Regions from separate parts of the Enterobacter sp. PL_is379 genome, predicted to be linked through region 1. Evidence: predicted binding sites of a transcription regulator. Region 1 holds the regulator's gene; each other region holds the start of a gene.
What was found. Region 1 encodes PhoB, which activates phosphate uptake and scavenging genes when phosphate is short. Its sites were predicted from a motif close to CTGTCATAAAACTGNCNNAT; they were not measured.
Positions count from the first base shown of each region.

Region 2: a site for PhoB is predicted at 2,186-2,205, ahead of pstS (phosphate ABC transporter substrate-binding protein PstS). Genes of this name have one in related genera too.
Region 3: a site for PhoB is predicted at 5,272-5,291, ahead of uvrB (excinuclease ABC subunit UvrB). Genes of this name have one in related genera too.

Region 1 is NZ_JBVPGT010000026.1:127,586-138,050, reverse strand. Features, by position in the region: gene AC0TOY_RS08605 (DUF2339 domain-containing protein) at 1-697, opposite strand, end outside; gene malZ (maltodextrin glucosidase) at 786-2,603, opposite strand; gene proY (proline-specific permease ProY) at 2,766-4,139, opposite strand; gene brnQ (branched-chain amino acid transporter carrier protein BrnQ) at 4,221-5,540, opposite strand; gene phoR (phosphate regulon sensor histidine kinase PhoR) at 5,950-7,245, opposite strand; gene phoB (phosphate response regulator transcription factor PhoB) at 7,267-7,956, opposite strand; gene sbcD (exonuclease subunit SbcD) at 8,144-9,349, shown strand; gene sbcC (exonuclease subunit SbcC) at 9,346-10,465, shown strand, end outside.
Region 2 is NZ_JBVPGT010000025.1:224,517-234,981, forward strand. Features, by position in the region: gene pstC (phosphate ABC transporter permease PstC) at 1-931, opposite strand, end outside; gene pstS (phosphate ABC transporter substrate-binding protein PstS) at 1,058-2,098, opposite strand; gene glmS (glutamine--fructose-6-phosphate transaminase (isomerizing)) at 2,420-4,249, opposite strand; gene glmU (bifunctional UDP-N-acetylglucosamine diphosphorylase/glucosamine-1-phosphate N-acetyltransferase GlmU) at 4,474-5,844, opposite strand; gene AC0TOY_RS07795 (F0F1 ATP synthase subunit epsilon) at 5,983-6,402, opposite strand; gene atpD (F0F1 ATP synthase subunit beta) at 6,423-7,805, opposite strand; gene atpG (F0F1 ATP synthase subunit gamma) at 7,837-8,700, opposite strand; gene atpA (F0F1 ATP synthase subunit alpha) at 8,752-10,293, opposite strand; gene atpH (F0F1 ATP synthase subunit delta) at 10,306-10,465, opposite strand, start outside.
Region 3 is NZ_JBVPGT010000033.1:205,807-216,271, forward strand. Features, by position in the region: gene bioA (adenosylmethionine--8-amino-7-oxononanoate transaminase) at 1-371, opposite strand, end outside; gene bioB (biotin synthase BioB) at 458-1,498, shown strand; gene bioF (8-amino-7-oxononanoate synthase) at 1,495-2,652, shown strand; gene bioC (malonyl-ACP O-methyltransferase BioC) at 2,636-3,391, shown strand; gene bioD (dethiobiotin synthase) at 3,384-4,085, shown strand; gene AC0TOY_RS22360 (ABC transporter ATP-binding protein) at 4,048-4,770, opposite strand; gene uvrB (excinuclease ABC subunit UvrB) at 5,523-7,538, shown strand; gene yvcK (uridine diphosphate-N-acetylglucosamine-binding protein YvcK) at 7,613-8,521, opposite strand; molybdenum cofactor riboswitch at 8,747-8,880, shown strand; gene moaA (GTP 3',8-cyclase MoaA) at 8,868-9,857, shown strand; gene moaB (molybdenum cofactor biosynthesis protein B) at 9,881-10,393, shown strand; gene moaC (cyclic pyranopterin monophosphate synthase MoaC) at 10,397-10,465, shown strand, end outside.

The DNA of each region.
Region 1 (10,465 bases):
CCTTCTGCAGCACCGCCAGCCCGACGCTCGCCGCGCAAATCACCACCAGCAGCGCAAAGGCCAGCGTCATCGGCAACATTTGCCAGAGCCGGAAGGCGCCAAACACCGTCAGGTAGAGCACGCCGGTCGCCCCGCCCTGGAGGATCAGCGCATAGACGCGCTGCCTGTGCCGCAGCCGCCACCCGACAGCCAGCAGAACAATGGCAAACAGCGCCGTTGCCACGAGGCGCAGCTCAAGCGGGAACAGGGAATGTTCCACGGTATAGCGCAGCAGGAATGAAAGACCAAGGAAAAGCAGCAGGATCCCAAGCTTCGCCAGCGGATTACCCTGCATAAACCAGCGTACCAGCGACGTCAGGATGCCGCCAAAGGCAGAAGGTTGTTTTGCCGCAGGCGCCGGGGCCGGGGCCGGGGCAGGTTCTGCCACGGCAGCGGGAGTATCGGGGCGCCAGGGGTCGACAGGCGCGGGAGCGTCCTCAACCACCGGCGCGGTCACAGGCGACGGCGCCGTGGTCTGCACCGGCTCCGGCGCGTCCTCAGGCACGCCGCGCTGCTCAAGCGCCTCAATGCGCTGGCGCAGCCGGGCGATCTCCTGTCGCGCCGCCGTACTTCGATTAAAGCCTATAACCGCAAGCACGGGTGCCACCACCAGCGCAAATATCAGGAACAAACAGCCAAGGATGTAAAGCTCGTCCATGTTTCCACCTTCACCGTAAACGATCCGTTAAGATTGACACAAATCGTTGCATTTGCGCCATCTTAAAAGGTGGAAACATTAGCAGGTCTTAGCTGCCGGACCAGATCGTTGCGGATACCGCAGGCAGCGCCAGCACGCCGTCCTGTATCGTCGCTTTGCCCTCTTTATTCTTCCACATAGCCACCTTCAGCAGAGGTGAATCATCCAGCACCACTTCGCAGGCCTCGCCCCGGTTGATGGCCACCAGCACGCGCTGCTGGTTATAGACGCGAGCAAATACCACCACGTTATCGTGGGCGTACACCACCTGACAGCCGCCGTAGCGCAGGGCGAGACTCTGCTTACGCAGCTTTGCCAGCCGCTGATACAGGCTGAACAGCACCTTGTCCTGTTTCGCTGGCTCCCACGGGAAGGTTTTGCGGCAGAACGGATCGTTGTTGCCGTCCAGCCCCACCTCGTCTCCGTAGTAGATGCACGGTACGCCCGGCCAGGTGAAGAGCCAGGTCACCGCCAGCGGCAGACGCACGACATCCTTGCCCAGCAAGGATTTAAAGCGCGCGGTATCGTGGCTATCGAGCTGGTTAAACATCCGCAGCTGCTGCTGATGCGACAGGCCGGCGCGGTAGTTCTCCATCCACGCCATGCAGGTTTCAGCGTCGATATGATTCGGATCGTAGGAGATATCGGTGTTAGCGAGGAATCCCCACAGCGGGAAGGTAAAGCCGCGATAGTTCATCGCCGCATCTTCCGCATCGTTCTGCAGCCACTGGCGCGCGTCGCCAAAGTGCTCGCCAAAGACGAACGCCTCCGGCTGGGCCGCTTTTGCCGAGCGCGTAATCCCGGCGACGTGCTGAAGGTTTTCCCGCGCCCCGCCCGCTTCGCCGAGCATATGCACCACGTCCAGGCGCCAGCCGTCCATATTCCACGGCGCCTTCAGCCAGTGACGCACGATGCTGTCTTCCCCGCCGTAAATCTCATTCACAAGCGTTGGCGACTGGAAATCCAGCTTCGGCAGGCTCGGGTAGCCCAGCCAGTCCAGCGCACGGCCCTCCTCGTTAAAGCTGTACCAGTCGCGCTGCGGCGAATCCGGGTTATGACATGCCCCGCCCATCGACTGATTATGACGGTCAAACCAGGCGTGCGAATCTCCGCTGTGGTTGAACACGCCGTCAAGAATGAGGCGCATGCCTTCGTTTTGGGTGTTCTTCCGCAGGCGCAGCAGCGCCTCGTCACCGCCAAACTGCGCGTCAACGTGGCGATAATCTTCGGTATCGTATTTGTGTACGCTCGGGGCCTTAAACACCGGGTTGAGATACAGCGCCGTCACGCCCAGTTTTTTCAGGTACGGCAGCTTTTCGCTGATTCCGTCGAGATCGCCGCCGTAAAACGTCGATCCGCCCGCATGCGCGGTTAATGGCTCGTCCCACGCTTTCAGGATAATGTCATGGCCCGCCGCATGGTGGTGATAGACCTTATCCTGGTCGGCAGTGCGTTTTTCGCTGCGCGCAAAACGGTCCGGGAAAATCTGGTAAAAGACCTGGTCGTTAACCCACTGCGGGCCGTTATCCGGATAATCGACTGCAAACTGCTCCAGCCGTGCGGGCGGGAAACGGCTAAACCCCTGCGGGGTAAACCACAGCTGGCGGTTATTCCACAGCAGTTTGAAGCTGTAACGGCGACGCGGCTGCCCGCTGCTCAGGTCGATATTCGCCCGCCAGGCGGTGATCCCCGGCTGCGGCTGGCTGCGCAGCTTGTGCATTTTCAGCCCGGTCTCTTCGTTATCGATTTCGGCGCGGAGCGTCACGCGTTCAGGCTGATTTTCCCCCGCCAGCCAGAGCGTAATCACAAGGTTGTCTTTGTTTGGCTTAACAAATGGGGCAACCGGAAGGTGCCAGGCGTTTAACATCACGAATCCCCTTTGATGAAATTGACGTCACCTTGCCACAGGGTGGTTAAGGATAGCTCATCACGATCGGGATTATTGGGGGAGGAGAAAGGAGGAGGAGGCATCAGTGCGGCCTGATGCCCTCCCCCCAACCCTCTCCCACAGGGAGAGGGAGAAAAAAGATTACTGCGCTTCTGCCAGCTGACGGTCGCGACGGCATTTAAACACCCAGCCCACCAGCAGCAGGACGATCCACGCGCAACCCACGTACAGGGAAATGCGGGTATCCGGATGGTAGCCAATCAGGGCAATGATAAACACCAGGAAGATCAGCCCGACGACGGTCGTCGCAACGCCGCCCGGTACTTTGAACTTCAGCGCTTTCGCCTCATCCGGCGTCAGGCGACGGCGGAAGGCAATCTGCGACAGCAGGATCATGATCCACACCCACACCGTCGCGAAGGTCGCCAGCGATGCAATCACCAGGAAGACGTTCTCCGGCATGATGTAGTTCAGGTAAACCGAGAACAGCAGCGCCACGGTCATCACCACAACGGTCACCCACGGCGTGCCGCGGCGTGAGGTTTTGGCGAACACCTTCGGCGCACTGCCCTGCTCCGCCATGCCGTGCAGCATACGGCCCACGCCAAAGACGTCACTGTTGATCGCGGAGAGCGACGCGGTCAGCACCACAAAGTTCAGAATGCTGGCGGCAAACGCAATCCCCATGTGCTGGAAGGTCAGAACAAACGGGCTACCGTTGGTACCCACCTGATTCCACGGGTAGATGGACATGATCACGAACAGCGTACCCACGTAAAACACCAGAATACGCATCGGCACCGAGTTGATCGCGCGCGGAATGGACTTCTCCGGGTCTTTCGCTTCCCCGGCGGTGATACCGATAATCTCGATACCGCCGTAGGCGAACATGACCATCTGGAGCGACATGACCATGCCGAGCCAGCCGTTGCTGAAGAAGCCGCCGTTGCTCCAGAGGTTATGGATGCCGGTCGGCTGCCCGCCGTTGCCGATTCCCCAGATGATGATGCCAAAACCGGCCACAATCATGATGATGATGGTGGCGACCTTGAAGAAGGAGAACCAGAACTCCAGCTCGCCGAACACCTTCACGCTCATCAGGTTGACGGCGCAAATGATCAGCACCACGCTCAGCACCCATATCCAGTGCGGCACCGCCGGGAACCAGACGCCCATATAGATGCCAAACGCCGTCACGTCGGCAATCGCCACGATCAGGATTTCAAAGCAGTAGGTCCAGCCGGTGATAAACCCGGCCAGCGGGCCGAGGTTTTCCTGAGCGTAGCGGGAGAATGAGCTGGCAGACGGGTTGTGAACCGACATTTCGCCGAGGGCGCGCATGATGATATACGCCGCCACGCCGCCGATGATGTACGCCAGCAGCACGCTGGGACCGGCCATTTTGATGGCATCTGCCGAGCCATAAAAAAGACCGGTGCCGATAGCAGAGCCCAGCGCCATAAAGCGGATGTGGCGCGTGCTCAATCCACGTTTAAGTTTGTTAGTGCTTTCCATTTAAATCTTGCCATTCAACACGAAAAAAACAAAAAACCACGGGGCCTTAAGCCCCGTGGTTAAACAGTTTGTTGCCGTTGATTAATGGGCGTTCGATGCGACCTGACGCCCTGCAGCACGGTCCCAGATAATGGCCAGAACCAGTGCAACAACGGTAGGCATCAGCCAGGCCAGACCCTGCTCGGACAGCGGCAGACGCTGTGTCCACGCCGGCAGTATGTGCGCGAAAGCTGATGCTTTAATCCCGTCAAGGATACCAAAAATCAGGCTGATAAACATGGCTGGCGCAATAATTCGTGAAGAGTTGTTCCACCACGGGCGAGTAAAGCTCAACACCACCAGCACGATGCACGGCGGATAAATCGCCGTCAGCACCGGAATAGAGACCTGAATCAGGTGGCTCAGACCGAGGTTTGACACCGCCATAGAGAAGATGCCGAGGATAAACACCAGGGTGCGGTAAGAGAGCGGCAGATACTGTGCAAAGAACTCTGCGCAGGCGCAGGTCAGGCCAACCGCGGTGACCAGACAGGCCAGGAAGATGAGTGCCGCCAGCAGCATACTGCCCGCACCGCCGAAGGTGTGCTGAACGTAGGCGTGCAGGATAGCCGCACCGTTGGCGTTCTGATCGACCAGCATGGCGCTGTCGGAGCCCAGACGGAACAGCGCCAGATACAGCAGCGTCAGACCCACACCGGCCATCAGGCCAGCCCAGATGGTATAGCGGGTCAGCAGGCGCGCTTCGGTCACACCGCGGGAACGCGCGGCGTTAACGATAACGATACCAAACACCATGGCGCCCAGCGTATCCATCGTCAGGTAGCCGTTCACAAAGCCGTTAGAGAACGCGGCGTTTTTATAGGCGTCCATCGCATCGCTAATCGGGCCCGCTGGCCAGACGATGGCCGCTACCGCCAGAACAATCAGCGCCACAATTTTGAGCGGAGCCAGGAAGTTACCCACGGTATCCAGCAGTTTGCCCGGATAGAGGGAAACCAGAATCACGATCGCGAAGTAGATCAGGCTGTAGATAAACAGCGGCATCGCGCCGTCACCGGTCAGAGGAGCAATACCCACTTCGAAGGACACGGTGGCCGTACGCGGGGTCGCAAACAGCGGGCCAACGGCCAGATAGCAGACGGTTGCCAGCAGAACGCCCGCCACTTTACCAATCGGGGTGCTAAGGCTATCCACACCGCCACCGACTTTCGCCAGCGCGACGACGGTGAGAACCGGCAGACCCACGGCAGTAATCAGGAAACCAAACGCGGCGGTCCAGACGTGTTCACCCGCCTGTAGGCCAACCATTGGAGGGAAAATGATGTTGCCTGCGCCAACGAACAGCGCAAATGTCATAAAGCCCAGCGCGATGATGTCACGCGATTTTAAGTGATGGGTCATAAAACCTTACTGCCTGTGGATGTGGTGTTGAAAACATTGAGATTTTCGATATCCCTGACGGGACGATACAGCCGAAAATTTGCTCAATTTCAGCGGGAAATGCTCCCGTCCTGGCGTGGAGAAGAATAGTTTTTCGATTTACCACGCAAATACAGTCGGTCTGACAGTATCTGGGGCGCAATTTAAACGCTTATAACGTTTAAAGGCAAGGTGGGATCGCAAAACCAGAACAATATGCCAGCATGAAAACACACGTTAGAATAATACGCTGTTTATAAGAAAAACCCATGGCTAATCATGCGAACAAAAAACAGACAGCCGTATAAAATTCATCCGCGTTTCGCTTGACTGCAAAGCAAACGGGCCAGCGATGGCTGACCCGTGGAAAGGTAAAATGACACGCCTGCCGTCAGGCGATCTTTTTGGCAATTAATCGTTCCGGAATAACGAAACTGAAACGGGTTCCTTTACCCAGCGTACTTTGAATATCGAGACGGCTTTCATGGTGATTCACCGCGTGTTTCACAATTGCCAGCCCCAGGCCGCTTCCGCCCGTCTGCCGGGATCGCGCTTTATCCACACGGTAAAAGCGCTCGGTCAGACGCGGAATGTGCTCCGGCGCGATCCCCGGCCCATTGTCTTCCACGCTAAACTCCGCCCCCGTTGGGGCATGGTGCCAGCGCACCACGATATTTGTCCCCTCAGGCGTATGATTCACCGCGTTATACACCAGGTTGGAAATGGCGCTACGCAGTTCATCTTCGCTGCCCAGCACCTTCAGCGTACTGTCGACCTCAAAGGTCAGGTGATGCTTTTTGTGGCTTAACGTCTGCGCTTCACGCTCCACGACCCGCAGCATCATCGGGACATCAATGGTGTCATTTAGCGCCAGCGTTGGCGCCGCTTCAATCTTCGAGAGCGTCAGCAGCTGCTTCACCAGCCCTTCCATCCGGTGCGTTTGCTCGCGCATGGTGTGCAGCGCTTTTTCACGCGGCGCGCCTTCCAGCGTTTGCTCCTGCATCATCTCCAGGTAGCCCTGCAGCACGGTCAACGGGGTTCGCAGTTCGTGACTGACGTTGGCGAAGAAGTTGCGCCGCGCCCCTTCCAGCTGGTGCATCTGGGTGACATCGCGCGCCACCATCAGCCACTGCTTATCGCTGTAGGGCATCACGCGGATCTCCAGATGGCGACCATTATTGAGCTTCAGATTGTGCGGACGGGTAAAATCACGCTTTTTCAGGTACAGCGTAAACTCGGGATAGCGCAGAAGGTTGAGGATATTTTGACCGTTGTCATCCGGCCAGCGCAGGCCCAGCAGCTGTTGAGCCAGGCCGTTACACCAGAAGATCGTCCCTTCTTCGGTCGTCAGAATCACGGCATCCGGCAGCGACTCTGCACCGCTGCGGAAACGCTTAATCAGGCTTCCCAGCTCGCGGCGACGCTTTTTATTACGCATCTGCATCTGATGCAGACCGTACAGCAGCGGCTCCCAGCTGCCGCTTCCCGGCGGCGGCGTCATACTTCGGTCAACCCACAGCCACCAGGAGAGGCGCAGCAGGTTCCAGAAATGCCAGATCAGCAGCCCGGTGACCGACGCCAGCAGAAACCACGGCAGGTGTCCAAGAAAGGCCCCAAGAAGGAAGGCCGGAATACAGCATAAGATCAGTTCAAAGACGAGCCTTTTCCATGACAGACGTTCCAGCACGCGTCACACTCCTGTCATTGTTCAGAAACGGGTAGAAAAACGATAACCCGTGCCGCGGACCGTCTGCACCATGCGATCGTGGCCGCTCAGTTCCAGTGCTTTTCGCAGGCGGCGAATATGTACGTCAACCGTCCGGTCTTCGACATACACGTTAGTTCCCCAGACGTTATTCAGCAACTGCTCGCGGCTGTACACGCGTTCCGGGTGGGTCATAAAGAAGTGCAGGAGTTTAAATTCGGTAGGCCCCATGTCGAGGGGATTTTCACCAGTCATCACGCGGTGTGAGGTGGGATCAAGGCTCAGCCCCTGCATCTCAATCACCTCTTCCACCGCCATTGGCGAAATACGGCGCATCACGGCTTTAATGCGGGCGACCAGCTCTTTTGGGGAGAACGGTTTGGTAATGTAATCGTCCGCACCGGTCTCAAGACCGCGCACGCGATCCTCTTCTTCTCCGCGCGCCGTAAGCATCACAACCGGGATGTCGCGGGTCAGCGCCTCACGCTTCAGGTGTTTGATAAACTGCAGTCCGGAGCCGCCAGGCAACATCCAGTCCAGCAGAATCAGATCGGGCCAGGGTTCATTCAGCTGGTTCACTGCGCTGTCATAATCTTCCGCTTCAACCGGCTGGAAACCGTTTTGCTCGAGCACGAAGCACACCATTTCACGAATTGGAGCTTCATCTTCTACGACCAGAATACGTCTCGCCATACTTTGCCCTGTCTTATCTTATTTAAGTTACAAGTTTGTAATTCGGCGCCATTATGCGTCAGATTTATGACAGATTTATGAAAAACAGTACCACGATAACGGGCAAACCGTTGTTTTATTACAGCGGTTATTTTCCCTTCTCTGAACGTTTATAATCCTGCTTTCTCTTTTTTGCCACGGATCAGCTATGCGCATACTTCACACCTCGGACTGGCATCTGGGTCAAAATTTTTACAGTAAAAGCCGTGCGGCTGAACATGAAGCGTTCCTGAACTGGCTGCTGGAAACGGCCCGGACGCACGAGGTGGACGCGATTATTGTGGCGGGTGACATCTTTGATACCGGCTCGCCCCCCAGCTATGCGCGTGAGCTGTATAACCGCTTCGTGGTGAATCTGCAGCAAACCGGCTGTCACCTGGTGATTGTCGCCGGCAACCATGATTCCGTCGCCACGCTCAATGAATCCCGCGATATCCTGGCATTTCTCAATACCACCGTGGTCGCCAGCGCCGGGCACGCCCCACAGATCCTGAAAAAACGCGACGGGTCGCCGGGCGCTGTGCTGTGTCCGATACCGTTTTTACGTCCGCGGGACATCGTGCAAAGCCAGGCAGGGCTGTCGGGTGCAGAAAAGCAGCAACATCTGTTACAGGCCATCACAGACTATTACCACCAGCAGCACGCCGAAGCCTGTGCCCTGCGGGGTGAACAGCCTATTCCGGTGATTGCGACCGGGCATCTCACCACCGTCGGGGCCAGTAAAAGTGACGCCGTGCGTGACATCTATATCGGCACGCTGGATGCCTTTCCGGCGCAGAACTTCCCGCCAGCCGACTACATTGCGCTCGGGCATATCCACCGCGCGCAGGTTATTGGCGGCAGCGAGCACATCCGCTACTGCGGCTCCCCTATTTCGCTCAGCTTTGACGAAACGGGCAAAGCCAAATCGGTGCATCTGGTGAGCTTTAGCGAGGGAAAACTCCGCGCCGTCGAGACGCTGGAAGTACCGGTCACCCAGCCGCTGGCGGTGCTGAAAGGCGATCTCGATGCCATCACCGCCCAGCTGGAACAGTGGCGCGGTGCTGAACAAGATCCCCCCGTCTGGCTGGATATCGAAATCACCACCGATGACTACCTGCACGATATGCAGCGCAAAATCCAGGCGCTGACGGAGGATTTGCCCGTCGAAGTCTTACTGGTCCGCCGCAGCCGCGAGCAGCGCGAGAAAATTCTGTTAAGCGCTCAACGTGAAACGCTCAGTGAACTGCGGGTTGAAGAGGTGTTTGAACGCAGGCTCTCGCAGGAAGAGATTGACGACGCGAAGCGCGCAAGACTCAGCGAACTCTTCAGCCATACCCTGCATGCGCTCAATGATGAGGAAGAAAACGCATGAAAATTTTGAGCCTGCGCCTGAAAAATCTCAACTCCCTCAAGGGCGAGTGGAAAATTGACTTTACCGCGGAGCCGTTTGCCAGCAACGGGCTGTTTGCCATCACCGGCGCGACCGGGGCAGGAAAAACTACCCTGCTCGACGCCATCTGTCTGGCGCTTTATCACGAAACGCCGCGACTGCAGAAGGTCTCTCAGGCGCAAAACGATCTGATGACGCGCGACACCGCCGAATGCCTGGCAGAAGTGGAGTTCGAGGTAAAAGGCACCGCCTATCGCGCCTTCTGGAGCCAGAACCGGGCCCGCAACCAGCCGGACGGGAACCTGCAGGCACCGCGCGTGGAGCTGGCGCGCTGTGAAGATGGCAAAATCCTGGCCGACAAAGTGTCGGATAAGCTGGAGCAAACCGCCGCGCTTACCGGGCTGGACTACGGGCGCTTTACCCGCTCGATGCTGCTGTCACAGGGGCAGTTTGCCGCCTTCCTTAATGCCAAACCGAGCGATCGTGCCGAGCTGCTGGAAGAGCTGACCGGCACCGAGATCTACGGCCAGATTTCCGCCATGGTGTTTGAAAAACATAAAGCCGCCCGCAGCGTGCTTGAAAAGTGCGAGGCGCAGGCGGCGGGCGTCGTTCTGTTGAGCGAAGAACAGCAGCAGCAGTTACAGCAAAGTTTGCAGGCACTTACTGACGAAGAGAAAACCCTGCTGGTTCAGCAGCAAAGCCAGCAGAAAGATTTTCAGTGGCTTACGCGTCATGATGAGCTCGTGCGCGAGCAACAGCGCGTCACCGCGACGCAGCTGCAGGCGCAACAGGCGCTGACGAACGCTGCGCCAGAGCTGGCAAAGCTCCAGCTTGCTCTGCCCGCCGCCCAGCTTCGACCGCTCTGGGAACATCAGCAGGAGCAAACCGCGCGTCTGGCACAGACTCAGCAGCGAATTATCGAAGTAAATACTCGCTTACAAGCCAGAACCGCGCTGCGCTCACGTATCCGCAATACCGCCCTGCGTAACCACGAGCAGCTTCAGACCGAACTGACGGCGCTGGCGCAGTGGCTGGCGGAGCACGAGCGCTATCGGCTGCTGGGCCAGGAGATTGCCGGCTGGCGCGCCCAGTTCTCGC
Region 2 (10,465 bases), on a different contig from region 1:
GCATAATCATCAGCTTGGAAATCGCCAGAACAATGAAGGTAATAACGAACAGAATCAGACCCAGCTCCATCAGCGCCGCGACGTGCAGACCCGATTCCGCTTCCGCAAATTCATTCGCCAGCGCAGAGGTAATACTGTTACCCGGCATATAGAGCGACGCGCTGTCGAGCTGGTAGGTGTTACCGATGATAAAGGTGACCGCCATGGTTTCACCCAGCGCACGACCTAAGCCCAGCATCACGCCCCCGATCACCCCATTTTTGGTGAACGGAAGGACGATGCGCCAGATCACTTCCCAGGTGGTGCAGCCGATACCGTAGGCCGACTCTTTCATCATCACCGGCGTTTGTTCGAAGACATCGCGCATAACCGCCGCAATGTACGGAATAATCATGATGGCGAGGATCACGCCAGCCGCCAGAATGCCGATACCGAAAGCCGGGCCAGAGAACAGGGCCCCCACAAACGGAATGGCAGAGAGGACATTACCCACCGGTTCCTGGAAGTACGTGGCAAACAGCGGCGCAAAGATGAACAGGCCCCACATGCCGTAGACGATACTCGGAATAGCTGCCAGCAGTTCGATGGCGATCCCCAGCGGACGACGCAGCCAGCCCGGCGCCAGCTCCGTCAGGAACAGGGCAATACCAAAGCTTACCGGAACCGCAATCAGCAGGGCGATGAACGAGGTCACCAGCGTGCCGTAAATTGGCACCAGGGCACCGTAGATGTCGTTCGGCGCGTCCCACTCTTTGGTCCACAGGAAGGAGAAACCGAATTTCTGGATGCTCGGCCAGGAGGAGAAAATCAGAGACACGATAATGCCGCCCAGCAGCAATAGCACAATCAGCGCAGCCAGTTTGACCAGCGCGCTGAAAATCATGTCACCTTTTTTACCCGGAGGGTTAAATACAGGCTTGGTTGCAGCCATAAATTACTCTTCTGTTAAACGCGTTTACGAAATCGCCGGGTGGCGCTTGCGCTTACCCGGCCTACAGTCGGAACCGTAGGGCGGGTAAGCGCAAGCGCCACCCGCCATTTTCGTCAGAATGCTAAATTAATACAATGCTTTACCGCTGCTGTCTTTTACGTTGGTTTTCCATGCAGCGCGAATCTGCTCAACCACGTTGTCTGGCAGGGTGGCGTAATCCAGAGCGTTAGCCTGTTTGCCGCCGTTTTTGTATGCCCAGTCGAAGAACTTCAGCACTTCAGCGCCCTGCTCAGGTTTCTTCTGCTCTTTGTGCACCAGGATGAAGGTGGTAGAGGTGATTGGCCATGCACCTTCGCCCTTCTGGTTAGTCAGATCCTGCGCGAAGGATTTGCTCCAGTCAGCGCCTTTGGCAGCGTTAGCAAAGTTCTCTTCGGTCGGGCTAACCGGCTTGCCGTCGGCAGAAACCAGTTTGGTGTAAGACAGGTTGTTCTGCTTCGCGTACGCATACTCTACGTAGCCGATGGAGCCAGGCAGACGCTGTACGAACGCGGCGATACCGTCGTTACCTTTACCGCCCAGACCGGTAGGCCAGTTAACGGTAGAACCGGAGCCGACTTTAGATTTCCACTCTTCGTTCACTTTCGCCAGGTAGCTGGTGAACACGAAAGAGGTACCGGAACCATCCGCGCGGCGAACCACGGCGATGTTCTGAGAAGGCAGCTTCAGGCCTGGGTTGAGCTTAGCGATCGCTTCGTCATCCCATTTTTTGATGTTGCCCAGGTAGATGTCACCCAGCGTTTTGCCGTCCAGCACCAGCTCGCCCGACTTCACGCCCGGCAGGTTGATGGCCAGAACCACGCCACCGATCACGGTAGGGAACTGGAACAGGCCTTCCTGAGCCAGTTTGTCATCTGACAGCGGAGCGTCAGACGCGCCGAAATCAACCGTGTTCGCGGTAATTTGTTTCACGCCACCGGAGGAGCCGATACCCTGATAGTTAACCTTGTTACCGGTTTCTTTCTGGTAGGTATCCGCCCATTTGGCATACACCGGCGCAGGGAAGGTTGCACCAGCGCCAGTCAGGCTTGCTTCTGCAAATACAGAGAACGCGCTCAGAGATAAGGTCGCGGCGACAACAGTTGCGACAGTGGTACGCATAACTTTCATAATGTCTCCTGCAAGATTTTCGTAAATCGTTGTTTAGTGGCTACGATGAGCAAAATAGGACAAACAGGTGACAGATAAATGTACGAATTATGACAGTTTTATGACAATGAAAATTTAACTTAAAATTAAACAAAACAAAGCTTAATTTTCATCGAGTTAGCCACTTTTATGACAGGTTGTTTTCAGAAATATTTTCTTTATGTGACACTGAAAAAAGTAGCTGAAGATGACAAATTGTCATTATTAAAAATGAGAAAGGATTGATGAAAAACAAACCAGGCAGGATAAAAAAGCTCCACCCGAAGGTGGAGCCTGAAGGGTTTATTCTACAGTGACCGATTTCGCCAGGTTACGCGGCTGGTCGACGTCGGTGCCTTTGATCAGCGCCACGTGGTAAGCCAGCAGCTGCAGCGGAACGGTGTAGAAGATCGGTGCAATCACCTCTTCCACATGCGGCATCTCGATGATGTGCATGTTGTCGCTGCTGGCGAAACCGGCATCTTTGTCGGCGAAGACGTACAGGACACCGCCGCGGGCGCGCACTTCTTCGATGTTAGATTTCAGTTTTTCCAGCAGTTCGTTGTTGGGTGCCACAACGATGACCGGCATATCGGCGTCAATCAGCGCCAGCGGGCCGTGTTTCAGTTCGCCTGCCGCATAGGCTTCAGCGTGAATATAGGAGATCTCTTTCAGCTTCAGCGCGCCTTCCAGCGCAATCGGATACTGATCGCCACGACCCAGGAACAGGGCGTGATGCTTGTCAGAGAAATCTTCCGCCAGGGCTTCAATGCGTTTGTCCTGAGACAGCATCTGCTCAATACGGCTCGGCAGCGCCTGCAGACCATGAACGATGTCATGCTCAACGGAAGCATCTTCGCCTTTCAGACGCGCCAGCTTCGCCACCAGCATCAGCAGAACGGTCAGCTGAGTGGTAAACGCTTTAGTGGAGGCCACGCCGATTTCGGTACCCGCTTTGGTCATTAGCGCCAGATCGGATTCACGCACCAGGGAAGAGCCCGGGACGTTACAGATGGCCAGAGAGCCCAGGTAACCCAGCTCTTTAGACAGTCGCAGCGCAGCCAGGGTATCCGCCGTTTCACCAGACTGGGAAAGGGTGATCATCAGGCTGTTACGACGCACCGCAGATTTGCGATAGCGGAATTCAGAGGCAATTTCCACATCACACGGCACGCCCGCCAGGGATTCAAACCAGTAGCGAGAGACCATACCGGAGTTGTAGGAGGTGCCGCAGGCCACGATCTGAATGTGCTCAACCTTGCCGAGCAGTTCGTTCGCGTTTGCACCCAGCTCGCTCAGATCCACTTCACCGTGGCTGATGCGCCCGGTCAGGGTGTTTTTGATGGCGTTTGGCTGCTCGTAAATCTCTTTCTGCATGTAGTGACGGTAAGCGCCTTTGTCGCCCGCGTCGTACTGCAGGTTAGATTCGATCTCCTGGCGCTTCACCTGCTCGCCTTTGGTATCGAACACGGTCACGCTGCGGCGAGTCACTTCGGCGATATCCCCCTCTTCCAGGAAGATAAAGCGGCGGGTGACCGGCAGGAGCGCCAGCTGGTCAGAGGCGATAAAGTTTTCACCCATGCCCAGACCGATAACCATTGGGCTACCGGAACGCGCGGCCAGCAGCGTGGACGGATCGCGGGAATCCATGATCACCGTACCGTACGCACCGCGCAGCTGAGGGATAGCACGCAGCACCGCATCACGCAGTGTACCGCCCTGCTCCAGCTCCCAGTGCACCAGGTGAGCAATCACTTCGGTGTCGGTTTCAGAGACGAAGGTGTAGCCGCGCGCTTTCAGTGCTTCGCGCAGTGGTTCGTGGTTTTCGATAATGCCGTTGTGCACAACCACGATGTGTTCAGACACATGCGGGTGCGCGTTGCCTTCAGACGGTTCGCCGTGCGTCGCCCAGCGGGTATGCGCAATACCGGTTCCCCCGTGCAGCGGATGTTCTTCCGCGGCCTGGGCCAGCATCTGCACTTTACCGAGACGACGCAGACGGGTCATGTGACCTTCTGCATCGACGACAGCCAGACCGGCAGAGTCGTAACCACGGTATTCCAGACGACGTAAACCTTCGAGAAGGATTTCAGCAATATCACGCTGCGCAACTGCGCCAACAATTCCACACATAATTTATATTCCGAATTTAGGCATTATGCCTGCGTTGTCGCTGACCTGTATTTGCCCTTTCCGGGCGCCCCGAGCCTTGTAGAGAGTGGGGTTATTTTTATGGGTACTGCTTGTGGGGGGAGATATATATTTATCTCCTCTCCCGGGTTTGCCTGATGACGGCTACGCCTTATCAGGCCTACTCAATCGTAGGGCGGGTAAGCGTAGCGCCACCCGCCTTGTTGTTACTTTTTCTTCACCGGGCGTTTCCAGCCCTGCTTGCTGACCTGCGGAACGCGGCTTAATACCAGCTCGTTCTCGGCCACATCGCGCGTTACGGTTGTTCCAGCGGCAATAGTCACCCCGTTACCCACGGTAACCGGTGCCACCAACTGCGTATCGGAGCCAACGAACACGTCATCACCAATGATCGTTTTAAACTTATTGGCGCCGTCATAGTTACAGGTAATCGTCCCTGCACCAATATTCACGTTATTGCCAATTTCCGCGTCGCCCAGATAGGTCAGATGACCGGCTTTAGAGCCTTTACCCAGACGCGCTTTTTTCATCTCCACGAAGTTACCCACGTGAGCGCCTTCCAGCAGCTCAGCACCCGGGCGCAGGCGCGCAAACGGGCCGATAGTACAGGCCACGTCCAGACGGGCATCTTCCACCACGCTGTACGGGCTGATTTCGCAGTCGTCACCGATGATGCTGTTTTTGATCACGCAGCCTGCGCCAATTTTGACGCGGTTGCCCAGCGTCACGTTACCCTCGAGGATAACGTTAGTATCAATTTCAACGTCACGCCCGTGAGATAACGTGCCACGCAGATCGAAACGCGCCGGATCGCGCAGCATCACGCCTGCCAGCAGCAGTTTTTCAGCCTGTTCGGACTGATAAACACGCTCAAGGCGAGAAAGTTGAAGACGGTTATTCACCCCTTCGGTTTCGCTGATGCGTGCCGGATGGACAGCCGCAATCTCGCGCCCTTCGTGGTACGCCATCGCAATAATGTCGGTGATGTAGTATTCACCCTGCGCATTGTTGTTGTTGAGCTTCGACAGCCAGCGCTTCATATCCGCGCCATTGGCAATCAGGATACCGGTGTTGATCTCCTGAATCTGACGCTGCGCCTCACTGGCATCTTTATGCTCAACAATACCCGTAACGTTGCCGTTTTCACGGGTGATACGACCATAACCGGTTGGATCGTCCAGCACGACGGTTAATAAACCGAGGCCGCCCTGCGGTTTGGCTTCACGCAGGCGAGTCAGTGTTTCAACAGAGATCAGCGGGACATCGCCGTAGAGCATCAAAATGTCTTCGTCATCCGCAAAGAAGGGCGCTGCCTGCTGCATGGCATGGCCTGTACCCAACTGTTCAGCCTGAAGCACCCAGTTGAGCTTGTCGTCGCTCAGCGTCTTTTTAAGCAGATCGCCGCCGTGGCCGTAGACCAGGTGAACCTGATTAGCACCCAGTTCATTCGCTGCATCAATGACATGCTGCACCATTGGCTTTCCTGCAAGCGTGTGAAGCACTTTAGGCAGGTCGGAATACATGCGGGTCCCTTTGCCTGCGGCAAGGATCACCACGCTCATCGCACTGTTTGACATACGCATCCTGACGGTAGTTTGAGTGAGAAGTAAAAACGTTTGATGCTTAAAATTCTACATCTTTTTCAGCATGAATTAAGGCCGAAAAAAAAAGCCAGCCTGGTATCCAGACTGGCTTTTGTGCTTTTCAAGCCGGTGTTACATCGCTTTTTTGGTCAACTCGATAACGCGCAGTTTCGCGATCGCTTTGGCCAGCTCCGCAGACGCCTGAGCGTAATCCACGTCACCATGAGAGCTGTTAATGTGCTCTTCAGCCTTACGCTTCGACTCCAGGGCTCGCGCTTCGTCGAGATCCTGGCCACGAATAGCGGTATCGGCCAGAACGGTCACACTGCCAGGCTGCACTTCAAGAATGCCGCCGGACAGATAGATAAACTCTTCGTGACCGAACTGTTTAACGATGCGGATCATACCAGGCTTAATGGCGGTGAGCAGCGGTGCGTGACCCGGGAAAATACCCAGTTCACCTTCACTACCCGTTACCTGGATTTTCTCGACCAGACCAGAGAACATTTGTTGCTCTGCGCTGACGACGTCCAGGTGGTAAGTCATTGCCATATCACCCTCCGATTAAGGCGTTAAAGTTTTTTGGCTTTTTCCACAGCTTCTTCGATGGAACCAACCATGTAGAACGCCTGCTCTGGCAGGTGATCGTATTCGCCTTCCATGATGCCTTTAAAGCCACGGATGGTGTCTTTCAGGGAAACGTATTTACCCGGAGAACCGGTGAATACTTCCGCAACGAAGAACGGCTGGGACAGGAAGCGCTGGATCTTACGCGCACGTGCTACCACCAGTTTGTCTTCTTCAGACAGTTCATCCATACCCAGGATGGCGATGATGTCTTTCAGTTCCTGGTAACGCTGCAGCAGGGACTGTACGCCACGCGCGGTGTCGTAGTGTTCCTGACCAACAACCAGTGGATCCAGCTGACGGCTGGTGGAGTCCAGCGGGTCAACGGCCGGGTAGATACCCAGAGACGCGATCTGACGGCTCAGTACCACGGTTGCATCTAAGTGCGCAAAGGTGGTGGCTGGTGATGGGTCAGTCAAGTCATCCGCAGGTACGTATACCGCCTGAACGGAGGTGATAGAACCGGTTTTGGTAGAGGTGATACGTTCCTGAAGAACACCCATCTCTTCCGCCAGCGTAGGCTGATAACCTACCGCTGAAGGCATACGACCCAGCAGTGCAGATACTTCAGTACCGGCCAGGGTGTAACGATAGATGTTATCAACGAACAGCAGAACGTCACGGCCTTCGTCACGGAACTTCTCAGCCATCGTCAGGCCGGTCAGCGCAACGCGCAGACGGTTTCCAGGTGGCTCGTTCATCTGGCCGTAAACCAGGGATACTTTGTCCAGAACGTTGGAGTCGGTCATTTCGTGGTAGAAGTCGTTACCCTCACGAGTACGTTCACCTACGCCCGCAAACACAGAGTAACCGGAGTGCTCGATCGCGATGTTACGGATCAGCTCCATCATGTTTACGGTTTTACCTACACCCGCACCACCGAACAGACCAACTTTACCGCCCTTCGCAAACGGACACATCAGGTCGATAACTTTGATACCGGTTTCCAGCAGTTCCTGAGAGCTGGACAGCTCTTCGTAGGAAGGTGCCGCGCGGTGGATAGCCCAACGCTCTTCTTCACCGATGTCGCCTTTCATGTCGATTGGCTGACCCAATACGTTCATGATACGACCCAGTGTTGCTTTACCTACCGGGACTTCGATCGGGTGCTCAAGGTCTTTTACTTCCAGACCACGACGCAGACCGTCGGAAGAACCCATCGCGATGGTACGCACGATACCGCCGCCGAGCTGCTGCTGAACTTCCAGCACCAGGCTCTCGTTACCATTCTGTACCTCAAGCGCGTCGTACACGCGTGGTACGGCGTCCTGAGGGAACTCGACGTCCACCACGGCGCCGATTACCTGGACAATCTTTCCAGTAGCCATCTTGAATCCTCTACGTAATTCGTAAACCTGGTTAAACCGCGGCGGCCCCCGAGACGATCTCGGTGAGTTCCTGAGTAATGCTGGCCTGACGAGCTTTGTTGTAAACCAACTGCAGCTCTTTAATCAGGCTGCCGCCATTATCGGTCGCGGCTTTCATCGCCACCATTCGTGCGGCCTGCTCGCTGGCCAGGTTTTCTACAACGCCCTGATAAACCTGAGATTCAACGTAACGACGCAGCAGGGTATCCAGCAGCGGTTTCGGATCGGGTTCATACAGGTAATCCCAGGTTTTTTGCTTCAGCTCGCCATCTTCTGATGCCGGTAACGGCAGCATCTGCGTGAGCGTTGGAACCTGAGACATGGTGTTAATGAATTTGTTGCTGACAACGTACAGTCTGTCCAGACGGCCTTCATCATAAGCCTGCAACATCACTTTAACCGGGCCGATCAGTTCGGACAGGGACGGGTTATCACCCATACCGGTCACCTGAGCGACAATGTTGCCACCAACGGAGTTAAAGAAAGAGACGCCTTTAGAGCCGATCATTGCGATATCGCACTGAACGCCTTTTTCAGACCATGCTTTCATATCCGCCAGCAGTTTTTTGAACAGGTTAATGTTCAAGCCGCCACACAGACCACGGTCGGTCGACACCACCAGGTAGCCCACGCGCTTAACGTCGCGTTCTTCCAGGTAAGGGTGCTTATATTCCAGATTACCGTTTGCAAGGTGACCAATCACTTTGCGCATGGTTTCTGCATAAGGACGGCTGGCCGCCATGCGATCCTGCGATTTACGCATTTTGGAAGCGGCGACCATCTCCATCGCTTTAGTGATCTTTTGCGTGTTCTGGACGCTTGCGATCTTACTACGTATCTCTTTTGCGCCGGCCATGAGCTTCTCCTCAATGCCAGGCGGCTTGTCCTGAGACAAGCCGCCGGACGATTACCAGGATTGGGTTGCTTTGAAGGAATCGAGGATAGCTTTCAGCTTGCCTTCGATTTCGTCGTTATAGCCACCGGTCTGGTTGATCTCTTGCATCAGCGGAGCGTGATCACGGTCGACGTAAGCCAGCAGAGCGGCTTCGAAGCTACCGATTTTCGCCAGTTCCACATCTTCGAGGTAACCGCGTTCAGCCGCGAACAGTACCAGGCCCTGCTGAGCAACAGACATTGGTGCATACTGTTTCTGCTTCAGCAGCTCGGTCACTTTCTGACCGTGGCTCAGCTGTTTACGGGTTGCTTCGTCCAGATCGGATGCGAACTGAGAGAACGCAGCCAGTTCACGATACTGTGCCAGCGCGGTACGGATACCACCGGACAGTTTCTTGATGATCTTGGTCTGAGCAGCACCACCAACACGGGATACGGAGATACCCGGGTTAACTGCCGGACGAATACCGGAGTTAAACAGGTTGGTTTCCAGGAAGATCTGACCATCGGTAATGGAGATTACGTTGGTCGGAACGAACGCAGAAACGTCACCCGCCTGGGTTTCAATGATCGGCAGAGCGGTCAGAGAGCCCGTTTTACCCTTCACTTCACCTTTGGTGAAGTTCTCGACGTATTCCGCGTTAACGCGGGAAGCACGCTCCAGCAGACGAGAGTGGAGGTAGAATACGTCGCCAGGGAACGCTTCACGTCCAGGTGGACGACGGAGCAGCAGGGAAACCTGACGATAAGCAACAGCCTGTTTAGACAGGTCATCGTATACGATCAGTGCATCTTCACCGCGGTCACGGAAGTATTCGCCCATTGCGCAACCGGCGTATGGCGCCAGGTATTGCAGTGCAGCAGATTCAGACGCAGTTGCTACCACAACGATGGTGTTAGACAGTGCGCCGTGTTCTTCCAGTTTACGAACCACGTTAGAAATGGTGGACGCTTTCTGGCCGATGGCCACGTACACGCATTTGATGCCGGAGTCACGCTGGTTGATAATGGCGTCGATAGCCATCGCGGTTTTACCGGTCTGACGGTCACCGATGATCAGTTCACGCTGACCACGACCGATTGGAATCATGGCATCAACGGACTTATAACCTGTCTGAACAGGCTGATCTACGGACTGACGGTCGATAACGCCTGGTGCGATAACTTCGATTGGGGAGAAGCCATCGTGCTCAACCGGACCTCTACCGTCGATTGGCGCACCCAGGGTGTTAACAACGCGACCCAGCAGGCCACGGCCAACCGGTACTTCCAGAATACGGCCAGTACACTTAACCTTCATGCCTTCGGCGAGGTCAGCGTATGGACCCATCACAACTGCACCAACGGAGTCGCGCTCCAGGTTCAGTGCGATAGCGTAACGGTTACCCGGCAGGGAAATCATTTCACCCTGCATACAATCGGCCAAGCCGTGGATGCGGATAACACCGTCACTTACAGAAACAATAGTACCTTCGTTGTGAGCTTCACTCACAACACTGAACTGAGCAATGCGCTGCTTGATCAGTTCGCTGATTTCGGTGGAATTCAGTTGCATGCTCCAGTCCCCTTAAGACTGCAAGACGTCTGCAAGGCGTTCAAGACGGCCGCGTACGCTGCCATCAATGACCATATCACCCGAGCGGATGATTACGCCTGCCATTACAGACTTATCGATTTTGCAATTCAGCTTAACTTTGCGTGACAGACGTTTTTCCATCGCGGCGGTG
Region 3 (10,465 bases), on a different contig from region 1:
AGCGCCATTTTCATCGCCACTTCCACCGCCACGGAGCCGGAATCCGCCAGGAACACGCACTCCAGCGATTCAGGCGTCATCGCCACCAGGCGACGGCATAAATCCACCGCGGGCTGATGGGTGATCCCGCCGAACATCACGTGCGACATCTGGTCAATCTGCGCCTTCATCGCCGCATTCAGGCGCGGGTGGTTGTACCCGTGAATGGCCGCCCACCAGGAGGACATCCCGTCAACGAGCTGTTCGCCGCTGGCGAGATGCAGCTCGCAGCCGTGCGCGGAGGCCACCGGATAAACGGGAAGGGGGCGGGTCGTGGAGGTGTAAGGGTGCCAGATATGCTGCTTGTCGAAGGCGAGATCGTCCTGGGTCATAATCGACTTGTAAACCATTTTGAAAAGTTTTAGGTTTACGAGTATAAACCGAACCGAAAATTAACAAAACCCTTTGGAGAAGCCCCATGGCTCACCACGCACGCTGGACGATGTCGCAAGTTACTGAATTATTCAATAAACCTTTCCTTGAGCTGATGTTCGAAGCCCAACAGGTGCATCGTCAGCACTTCGATCCTCGCCATGTTCAGGTCAGCACGCTGCTGTCGATCAAAACCGGTGCCTGCCCTGAAGACTGCAAATATTGCCCGCAGAGCGCGCGCTACAAAACCGGCCTGGAATCCGAACGGCTGATGGAAGTGGAGCAGGTACTCGACTCGGCGCGCAAGGCGAAAAACGCCGGCTCGACCCGCTTCTGCATGGGCGCGGCGTGGAAGAACCCGCACGATCGCGACATGCCTTACCTGGAGCAGATGGTAAAAGGCGTGAAGGAGATGGGCCTAGAGGCCTGTATGACGCTCGGCACGCTGAACGACGAGCAGGCGCAGCGCCTTTCGGCGGCGGGGCTGGACTATTACAACCACAACCTCGACACCTCGCCGGAGTTTTACGGCAACATCATCACCACGCGTACCTACCAGGAGCGTCTGGATACGCTGGATAAAGTGCGTGACGCGGGGATCAAGGTCTGCTCCGGCGGCATCGTGGGCTTAGGCGAAACCGTGAAAGACCGTGCGGGCCTGCTGCTGCAGCTGGCGAACCTGCCGACCCCGCCGGAAAGCGTGCCGATCAACATGCTGGTGAAGGTCAAGGGCACGCCGCTGGCGGACAACGACGATGTGGATGCGTTTGATTTTATTCGCACCATCGCGGTGGCGCGCATCATGATGCCGACCTCTTTCGTGCGCCTCTCTGCCGGTCGCGAGCAGATGAACGAGCAGACCCAGGCCATGTGCTTTATGGCCGGAGCCAACTCTATCTTCTACGGCTGCAAGCTGCTGACCACGCCGAACCCGGAAGAAGACAAAGACGTTCAGCTGTTCCGCAAGCTGGGGCTTAACCCGCATCAGACCGAGGTGCTGACGGGCGATAACGAGCAACAGCAGCAGCTGGAGCAGCAGATTTTCAACGCCGACACCGACCAGTTCTACAACGCGGCAGCCGTATGACCTGGCAGGCACGTATCAACTCTGCGCTTGACGACCGTCGGGCGGCAGAGGCATTTCGCGTTCGCAGGGTGGTGGAAAACGGCGCGGGCCGTTTTCTTACCCGTGAAGGCCAGAGGTTCTGCAATTTCTCCAGCAACGACTATCTCGGGCTGAGCCAGCATCCGGCCATTATCCGCGCCTGGCAGCAGGGCGCTGAGCGGTTTGGCGTGGGCAGCGGCGGCTCGGGACACGTCAGCGGATACACCACAGCGCATCATGCGCTGGAAGAGGAACTGGCTGACTGGCTCGGCTACCCGCGCGCGCTGCTGTTTATCTCCGGTTTTGCCGCCAACCAGGCGGTGATTACGGCCCTGATGGAAAAAGAGGACCGCATTGTCGCCGACCGCTTAAGTCACGCCTCCCTGCTGGAGGCGGCACATTTAAGCCCGGCGCAGCTGCGCCGCTTTGCTCATAACGATGCGGGACAGCTTGCTGCGCTGCTGGATAAACCCTGCGACGGACAACAGCTGGCGGTCACGGAAGGGGTATTCAGCATGGACGGCGACAGCGCGCCGCTTGCCGCGCTGCACGATACCGCCAAACGGCAAAACGCCTGGCTGCTGGTGGACGATGCCCACGGCATTGGCGTAATGGGCGACGAAGGGCGCGGGAGCGCGTATCAGCAAAACGTGAAGCCGGAACTGCTGATTGTCACCTTCGGCAAAGGTTTTGGCGTCAGCGGCGCCGCCGTGCTGTGCAGCGAATCCGTCGCCGACTATCTGCTGCAGTTTGCCCGACACCTAATCTATAGCACCAGCATGCCCCCGGCGCAGGCCGTGGCGCTGTCTGCATCGCTGGCGGTGATCCGCAGCGCAGAAGGGGATGAACGTCGCCAGCGTCTGGCAGAGCATATCGCTCGCTTCCGTCAGGGACTTGAGGCGCTGCCCTTCCGCAGTCCCGATTCGCAGAGCGCTATCCAGCCGGTGATTGTCGGTGAAAATGCCCGCGCGCTGGCGCTGGCACAGGCGCTGCGCCAGCGCGGCATGTGGGTGACCGCCATCCGCCCGCCAACGGTCCCGCCAGGTACCGCGCGGCTGCGCTTAACCCTGACGGCGGCGCATGAACGACAGGATATTGAGACGTTGCTGGAGGCGCTCCATGTTGCCGGTGAATAAGCAGGCCATCGCGGCGGCATTTGGTCGCGCCGCGCAGAGCTATTCGCAGCACGATGAGCTGCAGCGTCTGAGCGCGCAGGGGCTTCTGACCGCGCTTGGCGAGAGTCGTTTTCCGCAGGTACTCGACGCCGGCTGTGGTCCGGGCAGCAACAGCCGCTACTGGCGCGGGGCAGGAAGCCAGGTGACGGCTATCGATCTCTCAGCCCAGATGCTGGAAGAGGCACGCCAGCGGCAGGCGGCAGATCGCTATCTGCTGGCCGATATCGAGGCGATCCCGCTGGCGGATGCGCAGTTCGATCTGGTCTGGAGCCATCTGGCGGTCCAGTGGTGCAGCAGCCTGCCGCAGGCCTTGCGCGAGCTTTATCGCGTGGCGCGACCGGGCGGGAAGGTGGCCTTTACCACCTTGCTGGAGAGTTCGCTGCCGGAGCTGAATCAGGCGTGGAAAGCGGTGGATGAGCAGCCGCACGCTAACCGTTTTTTATCGCATGAGCAGGTGACGCAGGCGCTGACAGGCTGGCGCTACCGCAGCACGGTGCAGACCATCACGCTCAATTTTAGCGATGCGTTCAGCGCCATGCGTTCGCTGAAGGGCATCGGCGCCACGCACCTGCATACCGGACGGGAGAAAAAACCACTCACCCGCGGACAGCTGCAGCGGCTGGAGCTGGCCTGGCCTCAGCAGCGGGGTTATTTCCCGCTCTCTTATCAACTTTTTCATGGGATTATCGAACGTGACTGAACGTTATTTTGTCACCGGAACGGATACGGAAGTGGGCAAAACGGTGGCCAGCTCTGCGCTGCTGCAGGCGGCACGAAAGCTCGGAAAAAACACCGTCGGATATAAGCCCGTTGCTTCCGGCAGCGAGATGACGGCGGAAGGGTTACGCAACACCGACGCGCTGGCGCTCCAGCGTAACAGCACGCGTGAACTCGCCTATTCAGCGGTCAATCCGTACACCTTTGCCGAGCCGACCTCGCCGCACATCATCAGCGCTGACGAAGGTCGTCCGATTGATTTCGCCCTGCTTTCAGCCGGGTTACGGGCGCTGGAAAGCCAGGCCGACTGGGTGCTGGTGGAAGGGGCTGGAGGCTGGTTTACGCCGCTTTCGGACACGCAGACGTTTGCTGACTGGGTGCAGGCCGAGCAGCTTCCGGTCATTCTGGTCGTCGGCGTTAAGCTGGGCTGCATCAATCACGCCATGCTGACCGCGCAGGCCATACGGCAGGCCGGGCTGCGTCTGGCGGGCTGGATAGCCAACGACGTGGTTGCGCCGGGGAAACGACACCAGGAGTATCTGGCGACGCTCAGGCGCGTTCTTCCCGCCCCGTGCCTCGGAGAAATTCCCTGGCTTGCTGACGGCGCGGAAAATGCCGAAACCGGGCGTTATCTCGATCTCAGCGTCTTGCTTCCCGCGACATCCAGTGCGCGATAAGCTCGTCATCCAGTTCGTTAACGTGGCCCTGCGCCACGTTACGCCCGCGATAGAGCATACAGAAACGGTCCGCAACCCGGCGGATAAACGACAGCTGCTGCTCCGCTAACAGCACCGTCATACCTAACTCCCGGTTTAAGCGCGCCAGCAGCTGCCCCAGCTTCTGAGCGAAGCTGTGTCCTGCGCCGTGCAGGGGCTCATCGAGGATCAGCAGGTGAGGACGGTTCACCAGCGCATTAGCCAGCGCCAGCTGGTACTGGTCGTCCGGAGAGAGCGTGTTGGCGCGGGTCTGTCGCAATGCGTAGAGCGCTGGAAACAGGTCGTAAACGTCATTTTTCGCTTCAGGGTTGGGTTTCCCCATCGCCCGCATGGCGATATGCAGATTCTCCTCAATCGTTAACTGGGAGAAGATCCGCCTGTCCTGCGGGACATAGCCTATCTCCGTTCCTGAACGCTGTTCTGGCGGCAGGTTAAGCAAATCGCGCGGCGGCGCGCCTGCCTCATGCCAGATGATGCTACCGCTTTCGACGGGCACTCTCCCGGCGATGCAATTCATGAGGGTGGTTTTCCCCATTCCCGGCAGGCCAACGACGCCTGTACACATCCCTTGCGGAAAATCCAAATTCACGTTCCATAGCGTATGTTGGCTTCCGTAAAACTGATTCACAGCACGCAGACTCAACATCTTTCTCTCCTTAAAAATGTGTGTAGGTGAGGCTCGGGTTTGAATCTGCAAAACCCCTGCCAGAAACCGAAAAGCGTTTAAAAAACCGGCTTTTTTAGGAATAAGTCACCGGAGAGGGGGTGAGAAAAAACGGGATTGCACATCGACGGTGCTGGCGGTGTTGAGTTGTGGTGCAGAACCCGAAATGCTGAAAATGTGAGCAAGATCGCATCGGTTGGTTATGAATGACGCAACTGTTAATCAGCAAAAAATAGCTATAAAAATTTTTTACCGCCGTCTCGTGGGAAAATCCGGGAATTTGCCGAGCGCCAGTCTGCATGGGCTGGAAGCAGTTATCCACTATTCCTGTGGATAACCATGTGCATTAGAGTTAGAAAACACGCGATAAGCGAGAGAAGACGCGGCTTACGCCCAAATTGACGCGAAACGCGGCTTTAGAAAATATCGTTTATTATTTAATTGCTTAGATAAAAGCAATTCCCGTCATGAAAGTGTCACTCGTTGCCACAAAACTATCATTACCTGGCTTGACAAATGTTAAAAAAGAAAAAGTTCTGGGGATAACCTGACCTGACTGGTGTTTTATATTGTCACAGTCCAAATTTTGGTCGCTATCGCGCTAATCATTCAGGCGCTACTCTAAATATCCTGACATGCTACTGGTTTTTCATCCAGTGTTTTTTACTGGCATTCCTGGCAACAAGGAGTAAAATTACTCACCTGCCGCTTATAACGTCATCAGGTTGTCGCCCATGAGTAAACCGTTCAAATTGAATTCTGCTTTCCGTCCATCTGGCGATCAGCCTGAGGCGATCCGTCGTCTGGAAGAAGGGCTGGAAGATGGGCTGGCGCACCAGACGCTGCTGGGGGTAACCGGCTCGGGTAAAACGTTCACTATCGCCAACGTGATTGCGGATCTCCAGCGCCCCACGATGGTGCTGGCACCCAATAAAACCCTGGCCGCACAGCTTTACGGCGAGATGAAAGAGTTCTTCCCGGAAAACGCCGTGGAGTATTTCGTCTCCTACTACGATTACTACCAGCCTGAAGCCTATGTACCGAGCTCTGACACCTTCATTGAGAAAGATGCCTCGGTGAACGAACACATCGAGCAGATGCGTCTGTCGGCCACTAAGGCGCTTCTGGAGCGTCGCGATGTGGTCGTTGTCGCATCGGTTTCCGCGATCTACGGTCTCGGCGATCCGGATCTCTATCTCAAGATGATGCTGCACCTGACGCAGGGGATGATCATCGACCAGCGCGCCATCGTCCGTCGTCTGGCGGAGCTGCAGTATGCCCGTAACGATCAGGCGTTCCAGCGCGGCACCTTCCGCGTACGCGGTGAGGTGATCGACATCTTCCCGGCGGAATCGGACGATATGGCGCTGCGCGTCGAGCTGTTCGACGAAGAGGTTGAACGCCTGTCGCTCTTCGACCCGCTGACCGGACACGTTGAGTCGGTGATCCAGCGCTTCACCATCTACCCGAAAACGCACTACGTGACGCCGCGCGAGCGTATCGTGCAGGCGATGGAAGAGATCAAAGTGGAGCTGGCCGAGCGCCGTAAGGTGCTGCTGGCCAACAATAAGCTGCTGGAGGAGCAGCGCCTGAGCCAGCGCACCCAGTTTGACCTTGAGATGATGAACGAGCTGGGCTACTGCTCCGGCATCGAAAACTACTCCCGCTTCCTCTCCGGGCGCGGGCCGGGCGAGCCGCCGCCGACGCTGTTTGACTACCTTCCGGCAGACGGTTTGCTGGTGATCGACGAATCCCACGTTACGATCCCGCAGATCGGCGGGATGTACCGCGGCGACCGGGCGCGTAAAGAGACGCTGGTGGAGTACGGATTCCGCCTGCCGTCGGCGCTGGATAACCGTCCGATGAAGTTTGAAGAGTATGAGGCGCTCGCGCCGCAAACCATCTACGTCTCGGCCACGCCGGGCAACTACGAGCTGGAGAAATCCGGTGAAGACGTTGTCGATCAGGTTGTGCGTCCAACGGGTCTGCTCGACCCGATTATTGAAGTTCGTCCGGTGGCCACCCAGGTGGACGATCTGCTCTCGGAAATTCGCGCCCGTTCCGCCATCAACGAGCGCGTGCTGGTGACCACGCTCACCAAGCGTATGGCGGAAGACCTGACCGAGTATCTCGAAGAGCACGGCGAGAAGGTGCGTTATCTGCACTCGGATATCGATACCGTGGAGCGCATGGAAATTATCCGCGACCTGCGTCTGGGCGAGTTTGACGTGCTGGTGGGGATTAACCTGCTGCGAGAAGGTCTCGATATGCCGGAGGTCTCGCTGGTGGCGATTCTGGATGCGGACAAAGAGGGCTTCCTGCGTTCCGAGCGTTCGCTGATTCAGACAATTGGCCGCGCCGCGCGTAACGTCAACGGGAAAGCGATTCTGTACGGTGACAAAATTACCCCGTCGATGGCGAAAGCGATTGGTGAGACGGAACGCCGCCGCGAGAAACAGCAGCGCTACAACGAAGAACACGGCATTACGCCGCAGGGTCTGAACAAGAAGGTGGTGGATATTCTGGCGCTGGGTCAGAACATTGCCAAAACCAAAGCGAAAGGCCGCGGCAAGGCGCGTTCAGTGGTGGAAGAAGATACCGTCGTGCTGACGCCGAAAGCGCTGCAGCAGAAAATCCACGAGCTGGAAGGGCAGATGATGCAGCACGCGCAGAACCTGGAGTTCGAAGAGGCGGCGCAGATCCGCGACCAGCTTCATCAGCTGCGGGATCTGTTTATCGCGGCATCATAGGTTAAAGCAGCGTGTTTCTCCCTCTCCCCGTGGGAGAGGGCCGGGGTGAGGGCATCAGGCCGCAAAAAACGAACCTAACCCAGCGCCTGAATCGCCTTCTCCAGCGCCTCGCGCAGCAGGTGACGGTCGTGGCGATACTTGATGTCTGAGGCCTCCAGTGGCTCCTGCACCACCAGACGATCGCCAATCCCTGACACATCCACTTTTGGTCCCACGACTACGCCGTCAATGATTTTCTTGCCGACGTAATGCTCCATTAATTCAAGCTTGTCCGCCAGCGACAGGCTCGCCGCCGCCGGGCTCAGTTCACGTCCCAGATTACCGATGTAAACCATCGGCGCCGGGGTGCGGCGCAGCGCCTGCGCCAGCTCTTTCACCAGCAGAATGGGCATCAGGCTGGTATAAAAACTGCCTGGACCGATCAGGATAAGATCCGCTTCCCCGATTGCCTCTACCGCTTCACGCGTGGCGGGCACGCTCGGATAGGTCATCAACTCCGTTGGCGGCAGAAGGAGCTGGTCAATATTCACCTCGCCGTAAACTTCATGCCCTTCGGCGTCGATAGCCATCAAGTCAACCGGTTGTTCAGACATGGGGATCAGGAATGCGTCCACTTTGAGCAGATTACGGATCAGATTGATGGCTTCGAGAGGCCGTACGCTCAGGTGATCCAGCGCCTTTAACATCAGATTTCCGAGGTTATGCCCGGAAAGTTCGCCATTACCGCCAAAACGGTACTCAAACATCGCCGACGCGACGCTCGGCTCGGTAATTAACTGGTTCAGGCAGTTGCGCATATCTCCCCAGGCAATGCCGCCTTCGGCACGACGAATGCGCCCGGTTGAGCCGCCGTTATCGGTGGTGGTCACTATCCCTGTCAGCCTTGAGCCCAGTGACGACAAAGAGGACATAACCCGGCCTAAGCCGTGTCCTCCGCCAAGAGCGACCACTCGGTCAAGATCCGCAAAAGTGCGATTGCGCATACGTATTCCTTATCACGTTCGATCGCGTAACAGTAACCTAACTACCCCTAAAAGACGATGCCTCACCCGATGCAAAATGACGTATATCAATGTGAAAATGCGGTTTTTAGGTATTCTGTAGCGAAAATGGACGAATGACTCGCTATATACTTAATTATATAGCGAAAAGCGATAATGGCGCCGTCAGAATTTCCGCGCTACTATCGCCCTAACCACGTTTTCAAAATTGAAAACATACACTCTAGCCCTTGCGCCTGTGTCGAAAGATATGGCGCTCTGGCCGTGGCGAATTTGCCACCAGGGTACAGAAAGAAATGACTGTGCCTCCCGATCTGGAAAGGTGTACATGGCTTCACAACTTACTGATGCTTTCGCGCGTAAGTTTTATTACTTACGTCTGTCGATTACCGATGTGTGCAACTTCCGTTGCACCTACTGCCTGCCCGATGGCTACAAACCGGGCAGCGTCACCAATAACGGCTTTCTCTCCGTGGATGAAGTGCGCCGCGTCACGCGCGCCTTCTCTGAGCTCGGCACCGAAAAAGTGCGCCTTACCGGCGGTGAACCCTCGCTGCGCCGCGATTTCCCCGACATCATTGCCGCGGTACGTGAAAACGAACGTATCCGCCAGATTGCGGTGACCACCAACGGTTACCGCATGGCGCGCGACGTGGCGACCTGGCGCGATGCGGGGCTGACGGCGATTAACGTCAGCGTCGATAGTCTGGACGCCCGCCAGTTCCACGCCATTACCGGCCAGGATAAATTCCAGCAGGTCATGGACGGTATCGATGCGGCATTTGCGGCCGGCTTCGAAAAAGTCAAAGTCAACACGGTGCTGATGCGTGATGTAAACCATCACCAGCTCGATACCTTCCTGGCGTGGATTAAATCCCGCCCCATTCAGCTGCGTTTTATTGAGCTGATGGAAACCGGCGAGGGCAGCGAGCTGTTCCGCCGCCATCACATCTCCGGCATGGTGCTGCGCGACGCGCTGCTAAAACGCGGCTGGATCCACCAGATCCGCCAGCGCAGCGACGGCCCGGCGCAGGTCTTCTGCCATCCTGATTACGAAGGCGAGATCGGGCTTATCATGCCTTACGAGAAAGATTTCTGCGCCAGCTGCAACCGCCTGCGCGTCTCCTCCGTGGGCAAGCTCCATCTGTGCCTGTTTGGTGACGGCGGCGTAGATCTTCGCGATCTGCTGGAAGACGATGCGCAGCAGGACGCGCTTGAAGCACGCATTTCTGAAGCGCTGACGCATAAAAAACAGACCCACTTCCTGCATCAGGGCAATACCGGCATTACTCAGAACCTGTCCTACATCGGCGGGTAATCAGGCTTAAGAAGGAACAGAAAATGAGTCAGGTAAGCGCAGAATTTATCCCGACACGCATTGCTATCCTTACCGTTTCCGACCGCCGTGGCGAAGAGGATGATACCTCCGGCCACTGGCTGCGCGAGGCGGCCCATGACGCGGGGCATCGCATCGTCGATAAAGCGATCGTGAAGGAGAACCGCTACGCCATTCGCGCGCAGGTCTCTCAGTGGATCGCCAGCGATGAGGTGCAGGTGGTACTGATCACCGGCGGCACCGGCTTTACCGCAGGCGATCAGGCGCCTGAAGCGCTGATCCCGCTGTTCGACCGCGAGGTGGAAGGCTTCGGCGAGGTGTTCCGCATGCTCTCCTTTGAAGAGATTGGTACCTCCACGCTGCAGTCGCGCGCCGTTGCCGGGGTGGCTAACAAAACGCTGATTTTCGCCATGCCGGGTTCGACCAAAGCCTGCCGCACCGCGTGGGAAAACATCATCGCCCCGCAGCTGGACGCCCGTACCCGTCCGTGTAATTTCCATCCCCATTTAAAGAAATAAGCTATGTCACAACTGACCCACATTAACGCCGCCGGTGAAGCGCATATGGTGGACGTCTCCGCCAAAGCCGAA